DNA from 2 places in the Zafaria sp. Z1313 genome. Region 2 is predicted to be linked to the other one. Evidence: riboswitches for the same ligand, from Rfam matches in the RefSeq annotation. Region 2 holds a riboswitch; the other holds the start of a gene.
The links. Region 2 has a riboswitch for S-adenosylmethionine ahead of ACQ3I4_RS07940 (flavin reductase family protein). Riboswitches for the same ligand answer to the same signal wherever they lie in the genome.

Region 1 (11,058 bases), on a different contig from region 2:
GGCCTCCGGGTCCGAAGCCGATCCGGTCCACGAGCAGGCCGCTGATCGTCTGGCCTGCGACCACGGCGACCGTGAACACGGCCACGCCGATGAGCGGCACCGCGCTCGCCTGGCCGAGGACGAGGTAGGCGCCGAGCACGCCGGCCAGGAGGTACCAGCGGGGGAAGTCGCGGTCGCGGAGGGCCGCGCGCGCCTGGGCGAGCCCCCGGCGGCCGGCGGGGAGGGCGAAGGAGAGGACGGTCATGACGATCAGGCCCGTGGCGAAGCTGACGGTCGCGGCGCCGGCGCCGTCGTCCATCGCCGTGCTCAGTCCCCCGTTGACGCGCCCCTGCAGGGGCATGAGCAGTCCCGCGAAGACCGCCAGGAGGAGGCCGGCCCAGACCGGGAGCACACGCCGGGCAGCGGCGGATCCGGGTGCGGGCATCGGGCGGGGTACGGGGCTCTGGCTCACCGGCCCATGCTAGTGCGTGGCCCCCAGGGGCACGGCCTCCATGACGGCGCGCCCGCGGGGCCCGCGGGCGTTCACCACTGGATGTCGGCGGGGGCGTCGAGGGGCCGGCGGAGCGCGTCGTCGGTGGTCACGGCGAGGGTGTCGGCGTCGTGCAGCGGGGCGTCGAAGCGCAGCCCGGTCCGGTCCTCGAGCTCGGCCACGGAGACCTGGTACGTGCGGAACTCGTCGATCTCCAGGGCCTCGAGGACGGAGAGGTTCTGCGTCAGGAGGAAGGCGCGTGCCGTGAGGTGGTCGTCGTGGAGGAAGGCGACGAGCTTCCAGAACTCCCGCGGGATCGGAACGCCGCGGTAGACGCGGTCGTCGTCGTGGAAGACGGGTCCGCCGAAGACCGAGGCGCGCAGCCCCTGGACCTCGACGTCCTCGAAGAGCGCGTCCTCGATGCGGCCCCAGACGCCCTGGCGGCTGCTCTGGTTGAAGTCGTCGAGCTGCGGGGCGATGTTGGTGAAGTAGAAGGAGTCCCGATTGGCCGCCTCCGCCTCTTCGCGGCCTCCCCACAGCAGGTCGGCCCGCCGGGCGATGTGTCCGCGGTCCAGGCGGTTCGCGGAGTAGAGCTCGTCGCCGGCCTGGTGCCCGGCGGGCACCCGCCGGTCCTTGGTGAAGCGGATCCCGGTGCGGTTGAGCCTCATGAGTCCTCCGCCGTCGATGTTCCACGCGACCCAGCGCGCCAGGCGCCTGGCCCCGTGCATGGACAGGGAGAAGTGGGCGTAGGGGACGACCTCGCCGTCGTCGTACGCGACCGCGGCTCCCTCCCCCGCCCGTGCCGGCGGCTCGATGGCCGGGCCGAGGAATCCGGGGTCGTATCCCGTGCGGTGCGCGTTGCAGTCCATGGCTTCCCCCTGGGGTCCGGTCCTGGGTCCAACGCTACTCCTGCGCCGGGGATCCGGCGAGGGGTCGCGGCGGACGACGGCGGTGCCGGCCTCCGGTCCGCCGGGGAGCGTTCCGGGGGCGGAGGACGCATGGTGGATGATGGTTCCATGAGCGCACACGAACCGCTGCCCGTGGCCATCCGCGACGAGTCGATCCGCCTCGGCCAGCTGTTGAAGCTGGCCTCCCTCGCGGAGGACGGGATCCAGGCCAAGGAGTTCATCGAGAACGGGCTGGTCAAGGTCAACGGCGATATCGAGACGCGCAGGGGCCGCCAGGTCCGCCCGGGCGACGAGGTCGAGGCGAACGGGGAGCGCATCCGCGTCGAGTCCGGGGCCTGAGCCCGGAGCGCGGCGCCGCGCCCGGATCGCGCTACGCCTCGGCCACGCTGCGGTCCAGGACGTGGTGCCGCAGGAACTCGGAGACGTGGCCCATCTCGGCCTCGTTGATCGAGTGCGGCAGTCCGGCGTAGAGCATCTTGCTCAGCTCCGCATGGTCCCTGGCCCATGCGAGGGTGTGGGCGATCTTGTCCTCGCCGATGACGGCGTCCGCCTGGCCACGGCCCCAGAACAGCGGTCGGCGGAGCCGGCGGGCCGCCTCGTCGTCGAAGAACGCGTCGCCGCCCGCGTCGACGGCGAATCCGGACAGCCCGACGACCGCGTCGACGTCCGCGGGGCGGTGGCGCAGCACGGACGTCGCCACGGCCATGCCCATGGAGAAGCCCAGCAGCGTCACGGAGCTGTGCTGGTCCCTGACGGCGTCCAGCCACGACCAGACGTCCCCGCAGGCCTCGACGACCTTCTCGACGGAATAGTCGATGTCCTGGGTCAGGGGGAACCACGTGAAGCCGGGTCCGAGGGCGTGGGGCGCGCGCACCGAGGCGATCGTGAACTCGGCGGGGAGCAGCGGCGCCAGGCCGATCAGGTCCCGCTCGTGGGACAGGTAGCCGTGGAACATGACGAGCAGGGGCGTCCCCGCCCGCTCGGACTCGGGGCGGGACCAGACGACAACGGGATTCCAGGCATGCGCACTCATGGAGACCATTGAACCACGCGCGTCATTGAAGCTTGAAGCAATACGTCGGACCTGGGCCCGGCATGGCGCCGAGGGCCTCGATTTGCGAGGATGTACCCGTGAGTAACCACAAGACCTCCCCCTGGTCCGACACGGTCGGCGACGACGCCCGTGACGTGGAACGGCATCCCTGGCGGCGCTACGTGGCCCTGGGCGACTCGTTCACCGAGGGCATCGGCGACCCGGATCCATCCTCCCCCGGCGGCAGCCGGGGCTGGGCGGACCGCGCGGCCGAGGAGCTCAGCCGCGGCGTGGAGGGCTTCGCCTACGCCAACCTGGCGATCCGCGGGCGCCTGCTGCGGCAGATCCACGAGGAGCAGGTCGGCCCCGCGATCGAGCTCAAGCCCGACCTCGTGAGCATCTGCGCCGGCGGCAACGACGTGATCCGGCCCAATGGCGACCCCGACGCGCTCGCGGCCGAGATGGACGTCCTCATCGGCGACCTCGCGGCCACCGGGGCCACTGTCGTCCTGTTCAACGGCCCCGACATCGGCACGACCCCCGTCTTGAACACCCGGCGCGGGCGCGTGGCCATCTACAACGAGAACCTGCGCACCGTGGCAGCGCGGCACGACGCCGTGGTCGCCGACCTCTGGTCCCTCGGCGAGCTGCACCACCCGGCCATGTGGGCCGAGGACCGGCTGCACTTCTCGGCGCTGGGCCACCACACGATCGCCGCGATGTTCCTGGACACCCTCAACGTGGCGCACGAGCTCGAGCCCCTGCAGGTCAAGCCCGTGGTGCCGAAGCCCTGGCGCGAGGCCCGCCGCGAGGACCTCGTCTGGGCCAGGACCCACTTGACCCCCTGGGTCCTGCGCCGCCTGCGCGGCCGCTCCAGCGGCGACGGGGTCACCGCCAAGCGCCCGCTCGCCTCCCCGCTTTCGACGGGCACGGTGGGCGCCGGCGATCCCGAGCGGCAGCACGGGGAAGGCTAGGCGCGGGACGCACGCCCGGCCCCGCCGGGTGGAGGGGTCCGGGGCCCGGCCGCTCCCGCGGCTCAGCCGGCGAAGACCGTGGCGCGCAGCGGCGCGTCGAGCTGCGTGATGTCCGTGAGGAAGCCGTCATGCCCGATCGGCGAGTCGATGGCGTGGACCGGCGGACGGCCCGGCAGGAGCGCCGCGAGGCGCTCCGACTGCTCCGGCCAGTACAACCGGTCGCTCGTCACCGCGGCGATGAAGAAGCGGGTCGAATCCAGACGCGCGAGCGCCGCCTCCACGCCGCCCCGGCCGCGGCCGACGTCGTGGCTCATGAGCGCCTCGGTCAGGACCAGGTAGCTGTTGGCGTCGAAGCGCGCCGCGAGCTTGTCCGCCTGGTGGTCCAGGTAGCTCTCCACCTGGTAGCGCCCGCGTTCGGACGTCGCCGAACCGAGCGGGCTCTCCCCGGGCTGCGCGGCGCGGCCGAAGCGCGACTCGAGCTCGGGCTCGGAACGGTAGGTGACGTGCGCGATCCGGCGGGCGATGCCGAGCCCGCCGACCGGACCCCGCGCCCCCTGGGCGGTACCGCCCGGGTCGGCCCCGGCGTCGTAGTAGTCCCCGCCGGCGAAGCCGGGATCCAGCCGGATCGCCGCCGACTGCGCCTGGGCGAACGCGATCTGCTCGGCGCTCGCCTGCGCCGTCGCGGCGACCACGACGCAATGCCCGACGCGGTGCGGGAACTCGGCCGCCCACTCGAGGGCGCGCGCGCCACCCATCGAACCGCCGACCACGGCATGCCAGCGGTCGATTCCGAGCTCGTCGGCGAGCCGGGCCTCCAGCCGTACGGAGTCCCGGATCGTCGTGAACGGGAAGCGCGAGCCCCAGGGGACGCCGTCGGCATCGGGCGACGAGGGCCCGGTGCTGCCGTAGCAGCCGCCGACCATGTTGGCGGCGACGACGAAGTACCGCTCCGTGTCGATGGTCCGACCCGGGCCGATGAAGCCGTCCCACCACCCGGGTTCCGCCCCGTCCCCGCGCGCCACGTGGGTGTCCCCCGTCAGGGCGTGCTGCAGCAGGACCGCGTTCGATGCGTCGGCGTTGAGCCTCCCCCACGTCTCGTAGGCGAGGTCCACGGCGGGCAGGAACCCCCCGGTCTCGAAGGCGAAGGCGCCCGTGCGCAGCACGCGCAGGATGCCGTCGCCGGAGGGCACGCCGGACGGGGCGGCCGCCTGGCCGCCCCGTCCGATCGTGCCGCGTGCGGTGTCGACGTCGATGCTCACTTCACCGCTTCGAGGTCGGCGGCCGGAGCGTCGGCGGCGGAGGCCGCCGCGAAGCCGCCCTCCAGGTCCGCGATGATGTCGTCCACGTGCTCGATGCCCACGGCGATCCGGACCAGGCCGGGCGTGACGCCGGCCGAGCGGCGTTCCTGCTCGGTCAGCTGCGCGTGCGTGGTCGACGCCGGGTGGATGGCCAGGGAGCGCACGTCGCCGATGTTGGCGACGTGGGAGTGCAGCTGCAGCCCGTCGATGAAGGCCTGGCCCGCGGCGGCACCGCCGGCCAGTTCGAACGCGATCACGGCTCCCGTGCCGCGCGGACCGTACTTGCGTCCGCGCTCGAACCACGGGCTCGAGGGCAGCCCCGCATAGGCGACCGACACGACGTCGGAACGCGCCTCGAGCCACTCGGCGACCTTCTGGGCGTTGGCGACGTGGCGCTCGACCCGCAGGCTCAGGGTCTCGAGGCCCTGCGCGATCAGGAAGGCGTTGAAGGGCGCCACCGAGGAACCGAGGTCGCGCAGCAACTGCACGCGGGCCTTGAGGATGTAGGCGAGGTTGGCCCCGAGGATCCCGTCCACGCCGAGGTCGCGGGCGAAGACCAGTCCGTTGTAGGACTCGTCCGGGGTGTTGAAGCCCGGGAACCGCTCCGGATCCGCGGCGTAGTCGAAGCGGCCGGCGTCCACGATCACGCCGGCGATCGCCGTGCCGTGGCCGCCGAGGTACTTGGTCGCCGAGTGGATGACGACGTCGGCGCCCCACTCGATCGGGCGGACCAGGTACGGGGTGGACAGCGTGTTGTCCACGAGCAGCGGCACGCCGGCCTCGTGGGCCGCCGCGCTCACGCCCTCGATGTCCAGCACGTCCTGGCGCGGATTGGAGACGACTTCCCCGAAGAAGGCCTTGGTGTTGGGCTTGACGGCGTCGCGCCACAGCCCCAGGTCGTCCGGGTCGGCGACGAAGGTGACTTCGACGCCGAGGCGGGCGAGCGTGTGCTTGAGCAGGTTCTGCGTCCCGCCATAGAGGCTCGGGCTGGCCACGATGTGGTCGCCGGCGCCCGCGACGTTCAGGATCGCGAACGTCGTCGCGGCCTGCCCCGAGGACAGGAGCAGCGCGCCGACGCCGCCCTCGAGGTCCGCGATGCGGTTCTCCACGGCCTCCTGCGTGGGGTTGCCGATGCGCGTGTAGATCGGTTCGAGCTCGGCCAGCGCGAAGCGGGCCGCGGCGCTCTCGGCGCTCGGGAAGACGAACGAGGTGGTCTGGTAGATCGGCAGGGCCCGGGCGCCCGTGGCCGCGTCCGGACTCTGGCCGGCGTGGATCTGGCGCGTCTCGAAGTTCCAGTGGTTGGACATGGTGGCTTCCCTTCCATCGAAGGGCCGTTCCCCCGTCCGGCGGCCGTGCCTGCCGACGGGGTCGTGACCCGCGCTTGCCGGGCATCGGGATTGATGCTCGGCCCGGTCCTCACCCGGGGCACCCCACCGCGAGTGGAGGGTTGCCGGCCAGCAAACCGGGGTTTAGCGCTGGCACTCATGACCTGGGATCCAGTCTGGCCCGGGAGCGGGCGGGGCCGCAAGCGGCGCCGCGCGAATATGACGCGGCGTGAAAGCGGACGCGCCTCCGCGGCCGCCACAAGCAAGGGGAGCCTAAGTCGAGACCCACATCACAAAGTGCCATCATGAACCCATGATGAGGTTGGACCATGTTTCATATGCGTGCGGACAGGACGGTCTGGCGGCCACGGCGGCCAGGATCGAAGAACAGCTGGGGCTTGAATCGGTCAAGGGCGGTGTCCATCCGCGGTTCGGGACGCGGAACGTGATCTTCCCGCTCGAGAACAAGCAGTACCTCGAGGTCGTCGAGGTCCTGAACCATCCGGCCTCGGACAAGGCCCCGTTCGGGCAGGCCGTGAGGGCCCGCTCGGAAATGGGCGGCGGCTGGATGGGCTGGTGCGTGGCGGTGGAGGACCTCGCCCCCTTCGAGGAGCGGCTCGGACGCGCCTCGGTCCCCGGCAATCGCAAGTTCCCCGACGGCCGCGAGCTCACGTGGCAGCAGATCGGCATCAAGGGCCTGATCGCCGACCCGCAGGTGCCCTACATGCTGCGCTGGGACGACGGCACCGAGGAGCTGCACCCCTCCAAGGCGCTGGATCCGGCCGGCCGGATCAGCCGCATCGCGATCGCCGGTTCCGTCGAACGCGTCCGCGAGTGGCTCGGCACGCCGGAGAAGAACCCGCTCGAGGGAGTGGACGTCGAGTGGCAGGCCCCGAACGGCACCCCCGGCATCCTGTCCGTGACCTTCGAGACGCCGAACGGCCCGGTCACCCTCTAGCCCACGGCCCGCAAGGCGGGCCCGCTAGGAACCGATGCCGATCGCGGGCCCCAGGAGCGCGTATCCGACGAACCCGGCCGAGTCCAGGAGCGCGTGGGCGATCACGAGCGGCATGACCCGGCCGTAGCGGTGGTAGAACCAGCCGAAGGCGAGTCCCATGAGGGCGTTGCCGATGAACGGCCCGAACCCCTGGTAGAGGTGGTAGCTGCCGCGGAACAGCGCGCTGGCGACGATGACGGCCCAGGGGCCCCAGCCGATCCGGCGCAACACGTGGAAGAGGAAGCCGACGACGACGACCTCCTCGAGGATCCCGTGGCGCACCGCGGAGAGGACGAGCACGGGGATGGTCCACCAGAACGGATCCAGGGCCGCGGGGACGATCGCCGTGGTGATGCCCAGGGCCCGGCCCGCCGCGTAGACGCCGAGCGTGCCGACGCCGATCGCCCCGAACAGGAGCAGGCCCCAGCCGGCGTCGGGCCACGGGCGGCGGCCATCGAAGCCGAACAGCCGGAAGCCGTTGCGTCCGGCCTGGTGCAGGAAGAAGAAGACGAGCGCGACGGGTACGAGCGAGAAGCCGATGTCGAGGAGCTGGTACGTCAGGTCGAAGTACTGCCGGTCGTTCAGGCTCGTGTTCATGCGCGTCGTCTGCTGCGCGAGCGGCTCCCGGGACAGCTTGTCCAGCAGGTTCACAACGGCGTAGACGGCGGACTGGCCGAGCGAGAGGGCCAGGACCAGAAGCAGCTGGGCCCGCAGCATGTTCCGCTCGGTGCCCACGGCGGGCGGCTCGGGGTGCTTCATGGTCACCCAGCCTACGGCCCCTGCGGCCCCGGGGCGGCACCGAGCTCCCCCCTGCGCCGGAAGCGGTGGCCCCCGGGCACGGAACAGCCCGGCGGCTCCGCGTGGTGGCGCGCTTCCGCCGGGCTGTCCGTGGCCCGTGGCCGGTGGTGCCTGCTAGGCCAGGGCCGCGACCGCGGCGTCGTAGTCCGGTTCCTGGCCGGTCTCGGGGACGAGCTCGGTGTGCAGCACGGTGCGGTCCGCATCCAGGACGACGACGGAGCGCGCGTGCAGGCCCGCCAGCGGGCCGTCGATCAGCGTGGTGCCGTAGTCCTGCCCGAACGCGGAGCGGAAGGTGGAACCGGCCACGACATTCTCGATGCCCTCGGCGCCGCAGAAGCGGGACAGGGCGAACGGCAGGTCGGCGGAGACGCACACGACGGCGGTGTTCTCGAGCGAGGCGGCGAGTTCGTTGAAGCGGCGCACGCTCGCGGCGCAGACGCCCGTGTCGATGCTCGGGAAGATGTTCAGGACGACCCGGCGCCCGGCCAGGTCCTCGCTGCTCAGCGCGGACAGGTCCGCGGCGGTGAGCTCGAAGCCCGGGGCGGTGGTGCCGGCGGTCGGAAGCTCGCCGATGGTCTGGACGGGGGTTCCCCTGAATGCGGTGGTTGCCATGACTCCTGTCTATCACGGACGGCCCGGCGTCACGGTCCGTGCTACGCGCCGCCCTGCGCCGCGTCGGCGGCCGGCCGCTCGTCGTCGGCCGCGTCCTCGGCCACGACGACCTCGTAGCCGGCGCCCTCGAGCAGCGCACGCTGTGCCTCGTCCAGGTCGGCGTCGGTCACGACGTGGCCGAACCGCGCGCCCTCGAGCGAGACGAACGCGCGCCGGCCGATCTTGGAGGAATCCGCGACGACGTAGGCGCGGGCCGCCCGGGCCGCCATGAGCGAGTTGACCGCCGCTTCGGCCTCGTCGTGGACCGTCGGGCCCTCCGCGTCGATCCCGCCGACGCCGATGAAGGCCAGGTCCAGGCTGACGCGCTGCAGCGACTGCTCGGCAAAGGAGCCCACGAGCTCGTACGAGCTGGGGTTGAGCACGCCGCCCGTGGCCATGACCTTGACGTGGCTGCGGACCGCGAGCGTCGTGGCGATGTTGACCGAGTTCGTGACCACCGTGATGCCGGGCTGCCCGGAGGGATCGGCGAGGTCCTCCCGCAGGCCGAGGTGCGTCGCGATCGCGCTGCACGTCGTGCCGCCGGTCAGCCCGATGCTCATCCCCGGTGACACGAGCGAGCCGGCGAAGGCCGCGATCGCCCGCTTGCGTCCGGCCGCCGCGTCCCGCGTGTACTTCCCGGGCAGGTCGAAGGAGAGGGTGTTCGTCGTCGCCCCGCCGTGCGTGCGGGTCAGGAGGCGCTGCGCGGCGAGGGAGTCGAGGTCGCGCCGGGCCGTCGCGGGCGAGATACCGAGCCGATCGACGACGTCGCCGACTTCCAGCTGGCCCTCCTCCGCGAGGAGGTTGAGGATCTCCCTCAGGCGTTCACTGCGTTGCATTCCCGCTCCTTGTCGCTCCCGCGCCCACCGCGCGCCGCCCTAGCAGCATATCTAGCGGGCGGCCGGCACGGCGCGGTCCGCGCCGGCGAAGAGCGTCAGGAGCCGCGCGGCCTCCGCGGACATCGCGCGGCGGCCCTCGGCGAGGTACTTGCGCGAGTCGACGAGTGCCGGGTGGGCGTCGAGGTGCGCGCGGACGGCCTCGGTGAAGAAGCGGTTCAGATGCGTGGAGACGTTGATCTTGCGCATGCCCGCCGCGATGACCGCGGAAATCACCTCGTCGGGACGCCGGAGAAGCCGTGCAGCACGAGCGGGACGTCCAGCGCGGCGTCGAGCCGGGCGATGAGCTCCAGGTCCAGAGAGGCGCTGCGCTCGAGCATCGCGTGGGAGGAGCCGACGGCCACGGCGAGCGCGTCCACTCCGGTCTGCTCGGCGAAGGCCGCCGCCTCCCCCGGGTCGGTCCGCACCCCCGGCGCATGGGCTCCGTCCTTGCCCCCGACCTTGCCCAGCTCGGCCTCGACGTACACGCCGCGCTCGTGCGCGTAGGCGACGACGCGGCGCGTCGCGGCGACGTTGTCGGCGTAGTCGAGGTGGGCGCCGTCGTACATCACGGAGCCGAAGCCGAGGTCGACGGCGGCGAGCGCGAGCTCCTCGCTCTCGGCGTGGTCGAGGTGGACGGCGACGGGCACGGTCGCGCCGCGGGCGGCCGCGAGGCACGCGGCGGCGATGGGCTCGAGCGCACCGTGGTACTTCACGCAGTTCTCCGAGATCTGCAGGATGACCGGCAGCCGGGCCTCCTCGGCGGCGGCCACGAGCGCATCGGCCGTCTCGAGGTGGATCACGTTGAACGCGCCCTGGCAGCGGCGCGCGGCGACGGCGGCGGACCAGGAGGCCGCGCGACGCAGGAGCCGTTCCGGACTCGCGTCCGGCTCGAGCAGTCCCGCGGCGATGGCGGCGACCGCGGCGTCGCCGGCCCCCGTGGGGTTGCCGCTCAGCGGGGCGGGCAACCGCGCGGAGATCCACCGGCCGGGCGCGGCGGCGTCGAACACGGCGAGCCCGTCCTCGCCCGAGCTCGCGAACACGCAGCGGGCCCCGAGCTCCAGGAGCGCGGCCGCGGCCGTGGGCAGGTCCGGCGCCCCGGTGGCCTCGAGGAGCTCGTGGTGGTTCGGCTTGAGCACGTCGGCGCCGGCCCGCGCCGCGGCCAGGAGCGCGGGTCCCGAGGTGTCGACCATGACCGGGGCCCGGCGGCCCTGGCCTCGGCGACGAGCCACGGGTGGAAGTCCCGGGGCGCGTCCTGCGGCAGGCTTCCGGAAGCGACGACGACGGACGCCCCGGCCAGCAGGGTCCCGGCCGCGTCGCGCAGTCGCGACCACTCGGCCGCCTCGAGCGCCGGGCCGCGCTCGTTGAAGACCGCTGTCCGCCCGTCCGGCTGCACGAGCGCGAAGCTGCGCCGCGTCGTGCCGGCGACCGGGACGAGGTGGTGCGGGATGCCGCTCGACTCGAGTTCCGCGGCAAAGGCCGCGCCGACGGGCCCTACACACGTGGCCAGCGCCGTGACGGGCACGCCCTGCGCGTGCAGGACGCGGGCCACGTTGAGCCCCTTGCCGCCGGCCCGCGAGGCCGGGGCGTCGACGCGGTGCGTCCCATCCGGATCGATCCCGTCCACCTGATAGGTCTCGTCGAGGGCCGGGTTGGCGGTGACCGTGAGGATCATGACCGCGCCGCGGCGATCCGCGGCTTGCGGTGGAAGGACAATCGGGCCCCGACGGCGT
Region 2 (11,058 bases):
CGGTGATGATCGCGCTCTCCGACGGCGCCGCCGTCGTCCTCAAGCGCGACCCCGACCGGGCCGCGGAGGTGCTGCGCGAGCTCTCCTCCACCGGACGCGGCGCGCTCGCCGACATGCGCCGCGTCATCGGCGTGCTGCGCGACGGTTCCAACGCCCCGCTCGCCCCGCAGCCGGCGTCGTCCTCCCTCAAGGAGATGCTCGACGGCTTCCGCGTCGCCGGGGTCCCGCTGCGCTGCAGCCACGAGGGACCCGCCCTCCCCACGGACGCCGCCTTCCAGCTCACCGTGTACCGGATCGTCCAGGAATCGCTGACCAACGTCCTGCGCTACGGCCGCGGCGTCACCCGCGTCACGGTCGAGCTCTCGCGCGACGGGGACACCGTGCGGATCAAGGTCGCCGACAACGGGCAGCTCGCCGGGACGCCTCGCGAACCCGTCGGCAGCGGCCAGGGGCTCAAGGGCATCGCCGAACGCACCGCCATCTACGACGGGTCCGTCTACGCCGGGCCCGGACCGCAGGGGGGCTGGGTGGTCCATGCCATCCTCACCGCCCCCCGCGGTCCCGAACCAACCACCGGCCCCCAGGGAGAAGACAGTGACGAACCAGCAGACGCCCGCTGACCGCGCGGCGGAGCCCGAGCGCGGCCCCGACGCCCCCATCGGCATCCTCCTCGTCGACGACCAGCCGCTCCTGCGCATGGGCTTCCGGCTGATCCTCGAGGGCGAGGAGGACCTGCACATCGTCGGCGAGGCCTCCGACGGCCAGGAGGGCGTGGAGCGCGCCGAGGAGCTGCGCCCCGACGTCGTCCTCATGGACGTGCGGATGCCGCGCATGGACGGGATCGAGGCCACGCGCCGGATCGCCGCCGCGCACCCCGACGCCCGCATCATCATCCTCACCACCTTCGACCTCGACGAGTACGCCTTCGCGGGACTGCAGGCCGGGGCCAGCGCCTTCCTGCTCAAGGACGTCGCGCCGGAGGAGCTCGTCCACGCCGTGCGGCTCGTGGCCAGCGGCGATGCCGTCGTCGCGCCCCGCGTCACCCAGCGCCTGCTCGAGACCTACGTCCGCAGCGCGGGGACGGCCGGGCGCGGCACCACGGGGGCGGCCCACGCGACGACGCCCCACGCGCCGGAGCGCGACCCGCTCCTCGAGGACCTCACGCCGCGCGAGCTCGAGGTGCTCGGCGCGATCTCCGAGGGGCTCTCCAACGCGGAGATCGCCCACCGCTTCTTCCTCTCCGAGGCCACCGTGAAGACCCACGTGCGCCGGATCCTCACCAAGCTCCACCTGCGCGACCGCGTCCAGGCCGTCGTCTACGCGTACGAGACCGGGCTCGTGGTCCCCAGCCAGGGACTGGACTACTAGGCGGTCCGCGTGAACATCGAGTTCCTCCGCAGCCCCTGGTTCATGCTCGCCGTCGTCTTCCTCGCCGGCGGCGCGTTCATGGCCTCCGTCCTGGGCTGGGGCATCGCCGGCTGGGGCAGCATCCTGCTGGGGCTGGGCCTCGTGGTGTTCGCCCGCTACCGGCAGGGCGTCTAGATCCCGGTAGCATCGAGACAGCCGAGCAGAGACCCAGACCACAGATCGGACCGAAGCAGAGCATGGCCAGCACCAGCACCGCCTCCCAGGACGCCCTCGATCACGCCGCCGACCTCGGCGCGTTCGTCGCGGCCTCGCCCTCCAGCCACCACGCGGCCGCCGAGGCCGCCCGCCGCCTCGACGCCGCCGGATTCACGGGCCTCGACGAGGCCGCGGACTGGCCCGCCGGCCCGGGCGCCTACTACGTGCTCCGCGACGGCGCAGTCATCGCCTGGACGGTCCCGGAATCGGCCGGCCCCACGACCGGGTTCCACCTCGTGGGATCCCACACCGACTCGCCGTCGTTCAAGCTCAAGCCCCGGCCGACGACGGGGGCGCACGGCTGGCTCCAGGCCGGCGTCGAGGTCTACGGCGGGCCGCTGATGAACTCGTGGCTCGACCGCGAGCTCGAGCTCGCCGGACGGCTCGCCCTGCGCGACGGCGGCACCGTCCTGGCCCGCACGGGCCCCCTCCTGCGCTTCCCGCAGCTCGCCATCCACCTGGACCGCAACGTCAACGAGTCCCTCGCCCTCGACAAGCAGCGCCACATGAACCCCGTGTGGGGCCTCGGCGATGCGGCCGGCGCCGACCTGCTTGGCCTGCTGGCCGGGGCCGCGGGCGTGGATCCCGCCGACGTCGGGGGCTACGACGTCGTCGCGGCCGACACCCAGGAGCCCCGCGTCTTCGGGCAGTCGGACGCGTTCTTCGCGAGCGGCCGGCTCGACAACCTCTCCTCCGTCCACGCCTCGCTGGCGGCGCTCGCCGCCCACGCGGCCGACGGGGCGCCCGGTGAACGGATCGCGCTCCTCGCCGCGTTCGACCACGAGGAGGTCGGCTCCGCGACGCGTTCCGGTGCGGCCGGCCCGTTCCTGCAGGAAGTGCTCGAGCGGATCTCCGCGGGACTCGGGGCCGACGACGCGCAGCGGTACCGGGCGTACGCGGACTCCGTGTGCGTCTCGGCCGATGCGGGCCACGCCGTGCACCCGAACTACGCCGAGCGGCACGATCCGGCGAACCACCCGGTCCTCAACGGCGGCCCGCTCCTGAAGATCAACGCGAACCAGCGCTACGCGACCGACGCCGTCGGGGCCGCCCTCTGGGCCCGGCTCTGCGACGACGCCGGGGTCCCCTACCAGGAGTTCGTCTCCAACAACGTCATCCCGTGCGGCTCCACGATCGGGCCGCTCACGGCGACGCGCCTCGGGATCCGCACCGTCGACGTCGGCATTCCGTTGTTGTCCATGCACTCCGCGCGCGAGCTGTGCGGCGTCGAGGACCCGCTGCGCCTGTCCCGGGTCTGCCGGGCCTTCTTCGCGGCGTAGCGGCGCGGCGGACGGGAAGGGACGGCGGATGGTGGACGGGCAGGGACGGCGGATGGTGGACGGGCAGGGGACGGCGTTCGCGCACAAGCCCGTGCTCGACGGCGGGCCCGTGCTGCTGCGTCCGTTCACGGACGAGGACATCGAGGCCATGGGCCCCGTGCTCGCCGACCCCGAGGTGCTGCGGCTGACCGGATCCGTGCACGATTCCGCGGCGGCCGCGGCGGCCTCGCCCCGGATCGACGAGGCGACGGCCGCCTGCTACCGCGGCCGCGCCGCGCAGCCCGACCGGCTCGACCTCGCCGTCGTCGACGCGGAGGGCGGGGGCTGCGTGGGGGAGATCGTGCTCAACGAGTGGGAGCCGGCCAACCAGTCCTGCAACCTGCGCATGCTCATCGGGCCGGGCGGGCGGGACCGCGGCCTGGGCACCGCGGCGCTGCGCACGCTGCTCGGCTACGCCTTCACCGAGACGGAGCTGTTCCGGATCGGCCTCGAGGTCTACGCCTTCAACCCGCGGGCGCAGCGCGTCTACGAGAAGGCCGGGTTCGAGGTCGAGGGCCTCCGCCGGGCGGCCCTCGTCTACGACGGGCAGCGGATCGACGCCGTCTGCATGGGACTGCTGCTGCCGGACTGGATGGCGGGCGGGGGAGCCGCGTAGGGCGCCCTGCGGAAGGCCCCTCACAGGCGTCCCGCGGCGGCGCCCGGGCGTTTAGGGTGGATCGGGAGGCATCCGGTAGGATGGTTCAGGCTGTTTGTGCCGTGCCCGGTTCGCGGGCCGGCGGGACAGCCAACGCAAAGAACCTCCTGTTACGGAAAGACCGTGACCGTTTAGCCCAAAGGAGGTGGGTTCACATGCGTGCTTACGAGCTGATGGTACTGATCGACCCCGAGGTCGACGAGCGTACCGTGGAGCCGACCCTCGGCAAGTTCCTGGACGTCGTCCGCAACGATGGCGGGACCATCGACAACGTCGACATCTGGGGCCGCCGTCGTCTGGCCTACGAGATCAAGAAGAAGACCGAGGCGATCTACGCCGTGGTCAACTTCACCGCCACCCCGGCCACTTCCGCCGAGCTTGACCGCCAGCTGTCTCTCACCGAGACGATCCTGCGCACCAAGATCATCCGCCCGGAAGACCAGAAGGTCTCCGCAGAGTAGTCTGCGCGGAACCGCAGTAGAAACCGACCAGAGGAGGCACCATGGCAGGCGAGACCGTCATCACGGTCATCGGTAATCTCACCGGCGACCCGGAACTTCGTTTCACCCCGTCGGGGTCCGCAGTGGCGAACTTCACCATTGCCTCGACCCCCCGGACCTTCGACCGCCAGAGCAACGAGTGGAAGGACGGCGAAACGCTGTTCCTCCGCGCGTCGGTGTGGCGCGAGGCTGCCGAGAATGTCGCCGAGACGCTGACCAAGGGCATGCGCGTCATCGCCCAGGGCCGGCTGAAGTCGCGTTCCTACGAAACCAAGGAAGGCGAAAAGCGCACCGTGATCGAGCTTGAGGTCGACGAGATCGGCCCCTCGCTGCGGTACGCCTCCGCGACCGTCAAGCGCGTCCAGCGCGGTGGCGGCGGTGGCGGCGGCGGGTTCGGCGGAGGAAACTCCGGCGGATTCGGCGGCGGCAACGCGGGAGGCTTCGGCGGCGGCAACGCCGGCGCGGGCTCCGGCGCGTCTTCCGGCGGCTGGAACAACGCCCCGGCCGAGGACCCCTGGTCCTCTCCCTCGACCGCCGGCAGCGGCGGCTGGGGCAGCAACCCGGGCAACGACGAACCGCCCTTCTAAACACCTAGATATATCCACCATCCCGCAGAACAGTTCTGCGGGCTCCACCTGATAAAGGAGCTCCACGATGGCTAAGGCTGAACTCCGTAAGCCCAAACCAAAGTCCAATCCCTTGAAGGCCGCTGACATCACCGTCATCGACTACAAGGACGTCGCCTTGCTGCGCAAGTTCATCTCCGACCGCGGAAAGATCCGTGCCCGTCGCGTGACCGGCGTCTCCGTCCAGGAGCAGCGCAAGATCGCCCAGGCCATCAAGAACGCGCGCGAGGTTGCCCTGCTGCCTTACTCCGGCGCTGGCCGCGGCTAGGGAAGGGGAAACACACCATGGCAAAGCTCATTCTGACCCACGAAGTGACGGGTCTTGGCACCGCTGGCGACATCGTCGAGGTGAAGAACGGTTACGCCCGTAACTACCTTCTCCCCCGCGGCTTCGCCATCACCTGGACCAAGGGCGGCGAGAAGCAGGTCGAGTCGATCAAGGCCGCCCGCGCCGCGCGCGCCGTTGCCTCCCTCGAGGATGCGCAGCAGCTCGCCGCGTCGCTGACCGGCAAGCCGGTCAAGCTGACCGTCAAGGCCGGCGAGTCCGGACGCCTGTTCGGCACCGTCAAGGCCGAGGACGTCGCGAAGGCCGTCGAGTCGGCCGGCCTCGGATCCATCGACAAGCGCAAGGTCGAGCTGCCGGAGCACATCAAGTCGCTCGGCAACTACCAGGCCACCGTGCGCCTGCACGAGGACGTCTCCGCCACGATCGACCTGCAGGTCGTCCCGGCGAAGAAGAAGTAGCATCCCGGTCCCGGAGCCTCTCCGGAGCCCGTGAAGGACCCCCGTCCCTGGTGGACGGGGGTCCTTCCGCGTTCGGGCCCTCCTTGCGAAATGTTGCGCCGACCTTTGACCCGCCCGTCCGGGTGCGCCTAGCGTTGGTGGTGAATCAAGAGTGTCGACATCCAAGCCCTGGCTCGTCGGCCGGCAACCCTCTCACGGTAGTGGGGTGCTCCAGGTGATGATTCGGCCGGCCGGACGCCCCGGTGCGGCAAGTACCGCGCATCGACGGTGCACCCTGAGGGTGCGCGCCCCGGTGTGCCGCACACCGGAGGAAGCCATGTCCCTGTCCCAGGACCTCAGCCCCAATACCCTGCGCAACGCCTTTGCCCAGCACCCGTCCGGGATCGCCGCGCTGTGCGCGATCGTCGACGACCAGCCGCAGGGGATCGTCGCCTCGTCCTTCACCGTCGGCGTCTCGCTCGAGCCCCCGCTCGTCCTGTTCTCCGCCCAGAACAGCTCCCGCACGTGGCCGAAGCTGCGCGACTCGGCCCGCATCGGCGTCTCGATCCTCGGCGAGGGGCACGACGGCGTCTGCAAGCAGATCGCCTCGAAGTCGGGGGACCGCTTCGCCGGGCTCCGGCTCGACTCCACGGACGAGGGCGCCCTCTTCCTCCACGACGCCTCGCTGTGGCTCGACTGCAGCATCGAGCAGGAGATCCCGGCCGGGGACCACACCGTCGTCCTGCTGCGCGTCCACGGCCACGCCACACACGACGGGGCGAACGCGCCGCTCGTCTTCCACGGCTCGGCGTTCCGCCGCCTCCACTCCGAGACGTTCGTCTAGGACGAGGTTCGTCGAGGAACCCGTCGGGGAAGCGGTTCCCGGTCCGGCGCTACTTCCCCGCGAGCGAGTCGATGAACTGCTTGGCTTCGGTCAGCGAGATCCCCGTGTCCTGGCGGACCTTCTTGATCGCGGCGATGTGCTGGCCCCGCCGCACGAGTTCGAGGACCGCCTGGTAGTCGGCGTTGGAGGCGCTCGGGGCCGCCGTCGGATCGACCGCCGTGCGCCGCCCGAAAGCCGTCGGGTCGCTCGGCGCCGCCTCGGCCGCGGCCCGCGAGGCGCTGATGCCGGGTCCGCGCGTGGTGGGCACCTCCGGCCGGCCGCTGCGCTCCCGTGCCGCGCGCTGGGCGGCGAGCGTGCGCTCGGTCGTGGCCCGGCGGAGCTCGTCGGCCTTGCGTGCGTCGTCGAGCTGGTGTTGCGCGGCCTCCGCATTGAGCCGCTGGATGTAGACGTCGGCCTCGTTGAGCTCGTTGCGGGGCCGCGTGACGAACACCCAGCGGATGAGGGCGGCCGCGCCGACGATCAGCGCCGTCCAGATGAGGATCGTGGCCATCAGTTCCATGTCGGGGCTCCCAGCGTCGTTGATTCCCGCCCGGGACGGGGCCCACGGGCTTCGGGATCGGCCATGCCCCAGTATCCCAGCGCCGGGACGCCCGGAACAACCACACGCCCGGCCGTTCGTGCACAGATCCCGGGCGTGTCTGTGGATACCGGCCGGTCACCTGTGGAGAACGCCGTTCCAGCGGAGGGTTTTCCCCAACGAAACCTGCAAGTGGCACCTGAATGTTGATGACAAACTTTCTTCCATCAACAGCTAGCAGAGGATGTTTTACCTAGTCAGAGCCGGATTGATTCTGAAATTGGCATTTCATCCACAGCTTCCTCCCCAAGCTGTGCACATAACGGGCCCCTCTTCCCACAGCTTCTCCACATGGGCTGTGGATAACTGTCTTGGGAACGGGCGGGAGAGGGGCTAGGGTGACAGCACTCCACCACTATCCACAGCCGTCCATGCCGCTCCCTGCGCGCGGCGGCGGCTGGGATACTGGGGAGGGCATCATGGGCCCGCCGCCGGCGGCCCCGGGGCAGCGGGCGAAAGGAACGGCGTGTCACTGGCGCAGACCGAACAGGGCGGATCGAGGGACGCCGACCTCGCGCGCACCCCGCCGCAGGACCTCGTCGCCGAACAGAGCGTGCTCGGCGGCATGATGCTCTCCAAGGACGCCATCGCCGACTGCGTGGAGGTGCTCCGCGGGATCGACTTCTACCGCCCGGCCCACGAGTCGATCTTCGAGGCCATCATCGACCTCTACGGCCGCGGCGAGCCCGCCGACGCGGTCACCGTCTCGGACCTGCTCACCAAGCGCGGCGAGATCTCCCGCATCGGCGGCCCCGCCTACCTGCACACCCTCATCCAGTCCGTGCCCACGGCGGCCAACGCGGGCTTCTACGCGGAGATCGTCCGCGAGCGCGCCGTCCTGCGGCGCCTCGTCGACGCCGGCACCAAGATCGTCCAGATGGGCTATTCCCACGACGGCGAGGTCGACGAGATCGTCAACCAGGCGCAAGCGGAGATCTACGCCGTCGCCGAGCGCCGCACGGCCGAGGACTACGTGCCGCTGCGGGACGTCATGGAGAGCACGGTGGACGAGATCGAGTCCGCCGGCAGCCGCGGGGAGGGCATGACGGGCGTCCCCACGGGGCTCTACGAGCTCGACGAGCTCACGCAGGGCCTGCACGGCGGCCAGATGATCGTCGTCGCCGCGCGCCCCGCCGTCGGAAAGTCGGTGTTCTCGCTCGACATCGCCCGCTCGGCGGCCATCAAGAACAACCTCACGACCGTCGTCTTCTCCCTCGAGATGGGCCGCAACGAGATCGCGATGCGCCTGCTCTCGGCGGAGGCGAGCATCGGGCTGCAGGACCTGCGCAAGGGCACCATCAAGGACGAGCAGTGGGGCAAGATCGCCACCACGATGGGCCGGCTCAACGAGGCGCCGCTCTTCATCGACGACTCGCCGAACATGTCGCTCATGGAAATCCGCGCCAAGTGCCGCCGGCTCAAGCAGCGCCACGACCTCAAGCTCGTGGTGCTCGACTACCTCCAGCTCATGAGCTCCGGCAAGCGCGTCGAGTCCCGCCAGCAGGAGGTCTCCGAGTTCTCGCGTGCGCTCAAGCTCCTCGCCAAGGAGCTCGACGTGCCGGTCGTCGCCCTGTCCCAGCTCAACCGTGGTTCGGAGCAGCGCACGGACAAGCGCCCCATGGTCTCCGACCTGCGCGAGTCGGGCTCGATCGAGCAGGACGCCGACATGGTGATCCTGCTGCACCGCGAGGACGTCTACGACAAGGAGTCCCCGCGGGCCGGCGAGGCGGACATCATCGTGGCCAAGAACCGCAACGGCCCCACCAAGACCATCGTCGTCGCGTTCCAGGGGCACTACCAGCGCTTCAACAACATGGCGAGCGAGGGCGGCGGCTTCTAGTTCGGCACCCGCGTCCGGGCGGCGCTAGAGTCGGCGCATGGACACGCCGCATTCCGGCCCGCCCCGGAGCGGCATCCTGGCCCCGGGCCTCGCCGCCACGACGGTCGGTTCGTTCGTCCTGGTCTTCCTGGCCGCGTTCGAGTCGCTCGCCGTCACCACGATCATGCCCGTCGTCAGCGCGGAGCTCGGCGGGGCGCAGCTCTACGCCCTGGCCTTCGCCGGACCCCTGGCCGCAGGGGTCGTGGGCATGGTCGCCGCGGGTGCGTGGGCCGACCGCACCGGACCCACTGGACCGCTCTACGCCGCGTCGCTCCTGTTCAGCGCCGGGCTGCTCGTGTGCGGACTCGCCCCCGGCATGGAGGTCCTCGTCGCGGGGCGCCTCCTGCAGGGGCTCGGCGGCGGGGGCATCACGGTGGCCTTGTACGTCGTGGTCGCCCGGATCTACCCGGGCGCCCTGCATCCGCAGATCTTCGCCGCCTTCGCGGCCGCCTGGGTCGTGCCCTCGATGATCGGCCCGTTCGTGGCGGGGACGACGGCGGAGACCGTCGGCTGGCGCTGGGTCTTCCTCGGCGTCGTCGTGCTCGTCGCGGCCGCCCTGCTGCTCGTGAGGCCCTCCCTCGCCGCCCTGCCGCCGCGGCCTGCCCCGGAGTCCCGACCTCTCCCCGATCCCCGGCCCGGAGAGGCCGCGCCCGGCCGAGCCGGGGCGGGCGCGACCCGCCCACGGACCCGACTGCTCTGGTCGGTGCTCGCCGCGGTGGCCGTCCTCGCCCTGGACCGCGTCGGTGCGCTCCCGTGGCCCGCGGCCCTGTGGTCGGTGGCCGCAGCGGCCGCGGCCCTCGCCGCGCTGCGCCGCCTGGTGCCGCCCGGGACGCTGACCGCGCGCCGGGGCCTGCCCACCGTCATCCTGGTCCGGGGCGCCGTCTCCGCCGGGTTCCTCGGCGCCGAGGTGTACCTGCCCTACCTCCTGATGGAGCGCTACGCGTTCCCCGCCTCGCTCGCGGGGCTCGCGCTGACGGGGGCCGCGTTGAGCTGGGCGGGGGCGTCCGCGGTCCAGGGCCGGCTGGGCGGGCGACTGGACCACACGCGCGCCGTCGCCGGCGGGGCGCTGCTCGTCCTGACGGGCATCACAGGCGTGCTCGCGACGACGCTGCTCGGCTGGCCGGCCGCCGTCGCGATCGCCGCGTGGACCGTGGCGGGCGCCGGCATGGGGCTCATGTACCCGCGGCTGAGCGTCATGACGCTCGCCGCCTCGCCGCCCGGGCAGCAGGGCGCCAACAGTTCCGCGCTGTCGATCGCCGACTCGATGGGCGCGGCGCTCGCCCTCGCGCTGACGGGCATCGTGTTCGCCGCGGTACCGGCCGCGCCGTTCGCCGCGGTCTTCCTGTTCGCCACCGCCATCGCGCTCGGCGCGGCGCTGGCGGCCCCGCGCACCCGCGCCGCGGCGACGGCGGGGCCCGGCGTGGCGCCCGGCGGCTGACGGCCCGTCGGTCGCCACCGTCCTGTCGGTCTCCGAGGTGGGGTCAGCCGCTGACCGGGAGGTAGAGGTCGGTCCGCATCGTGTCCGGGTCGGCTTCCGGGCCGGGCTCCGTCACGTAGACCTCCCAGAACGGCAGCCCCGCGGCGTGCCCGGTCCGCGCCGCCCAGTCCACGAGGCCCTGCCACGCCTCGCCGAGCCCGTCGTAGGAGCCCAGGTGGGAAACGGTCGCGACGGCGCCCGCGGGAAGCCTGGACTGCTCGACAACGAGCCCCGACTCCGTCGTGTGCCGGCCGACGAGCGGGTGGTCGATCGCGAAGCCGACCTCGAGGTCCACCGTGGCGGCGGGCATCCTCGGATAGAGCGAGAAGGCGGGGCCGACGGGGCTGAGCTGTTCCCGGGCGAGGACCGCCCCGAGCGCCCCGAACGCCGTGTCGAAGAAGCCGCGCAGCCCGCCGGCGTCGATGCCCGCGCCCCGGACGACGGCGGTGCGCGCCTCCGCGACGTGCAGGACCACGGGCTCGAGCCGCGGTTCCCCCCAGTGTCTGCTGTGCTCTGTCATGTCATGTCCTGCTCCTCGGTGCGGGGCGGGGTGATGGTGAGCGCCACTCTACGCCGCGGCCCGGGGACGTCCAAGGGGTGCGCCAGCGGGTGGTCCCGGGCCGCCGGGCGGCAGGACATAATGGGAGCACGCCACCGCACCGCCCCCTGGAGGAACCGTGCCCGCCCCACGCCGTCTCGCCGTCGAAGAGACCGGAACCGCATCCACGCCGGGCCGCGGCCTGCGCCGCCCCGAGGCCGATCCCCGCGACGCCGA

Region 1: it holds a riboswitch for S-adenosylmethionine, as region 2 does, so the genes downstream of both, ACQ3I4_RS01415 (bifunctional o-acetylhomoserine/o-acetylserine sulfhydrylase) here and ACQ3I4_RS07940 (flavin reductase family protein) in region 2, are expected to answer to the same signal.

The regions. Positions count from the first base shown of each region.
Region 1 covers NZ_JBNWUK010000001.1:310,864-321,921, reverse strand. Annotated here, with positions in the region: gene ACQ3I4_RS01445 (DMT family transporter) at 1-424, opposite strand, end outside; gene ACQ3I4_RS01440 (DNA/RNA non-specific endonuclease) at 523-1,338, opposite strand; gene ACQ3I4_RS01435 (RNA-binding S4 domain-containing protein) at 1,486-1,716, shown strand; gene ACQ3I4_RS01430 (alpha/beta hydrolase) at 1,748-2,410, opposite strand; gene ACQ3I4_RS01425 (SGNH/GDSL hydrolase family protein) at 2,509-3,384, shown strand; gene metX (homoserine O-acetyltransferase MetX) at 3,447-4,610, opposite strand; gene ACQ3I4_RS01415 (bifunctional o-acetylhomoserine/o-acetylserine sulfhydrylase) at 4,640-5,989, opposite strand; SAM riboswitch class IV at 6,055-6,172, opposite strand; gene ACQ3I4_RS01410 (VOC family protein) at 6,321-6,965, shown strand; gene ACQ3I4_RS01405 (CPBP family intramembrane glutamic endopeptidase) at 6,990-7,763, opposite strand; gene tpx (thiol peroxidase) at 7,917-8,414, opposite strand; gene ACQ3I4_RS01395 (DeoR/GlpR family DNA-binding transcription regulator) at 8,456-9,289, opposite strand; partial or broken gene ACQ3I4_RS01390 (class II fructose-bisphosphate aldolase) at 9,341-10,191, opposite strand; partial or broken gene ACQ3I4_RS01385 (PfkB family carbohydrate kinase) at 10,213-10,518, opposite strand; partial or broken gene ACQ3I4_RS01380 (PfkB family carbohydrate kinase) at 10,629-11,000, opposite strand.
Region 2 covers NZ_JBNWUK010000006.1:50,213-61,270, forward strand. Annotated here, with positions in the region: gene ACQ3I4_RS07895 (sensor histidine kinase) at 1-620, shown strand, start outside; gene ACQ3I4_RS07900 (response regulator transcription factor) at 658-1,368, shown strand; gene ACQ3I4_RS07905 (hypothetical protein) at 1,378-1,542, shown strand; gene ACQ3I4_RS07910 (M18 family aminopeptidase) at 1,605-2,903, shown strand; gene ACQ3I4_RS07915 (GNAT family N-acetyltransferase) at 2,932-3,558, shown strand; gene rpsF (30S ribosomal protein S6) at 3,753-4,058, shown strand; gene ACQ3I4_RS07925 (single-stranded DNA-binding protein) at 4,100-4,684, shown strand; gene rpsR (30S ribosomal protein S18) at 4,752-4,991, shown strand; gene rplI (50S ribosomal protein L9) at 5,009-5,467, shown strand; SAM riboswitch class IV at 5,611-5,727, shown strand; gene ACQ3I4_RS07940 (flavin reductase family protein) at 5,784-6,290, shown strand; gene ACQ3I4_RS07945 (hypothetical protein) at 6,340-6,849, opposite strand; gene dnaB (replicative DNA helicase) at 7,394-8,767, shown strand; gene ACQ3I4_RS07955 (MFS transporter) at 8,805-10,244, shown strand; gene ACQ3I4_RS07960 (GyrI-like domain-containing protein) at 10,288-10,803, opposite strand; gene ACQ3I4_RS07965 (aminotransferase) at 10,961-11,058, shown strand, end outside.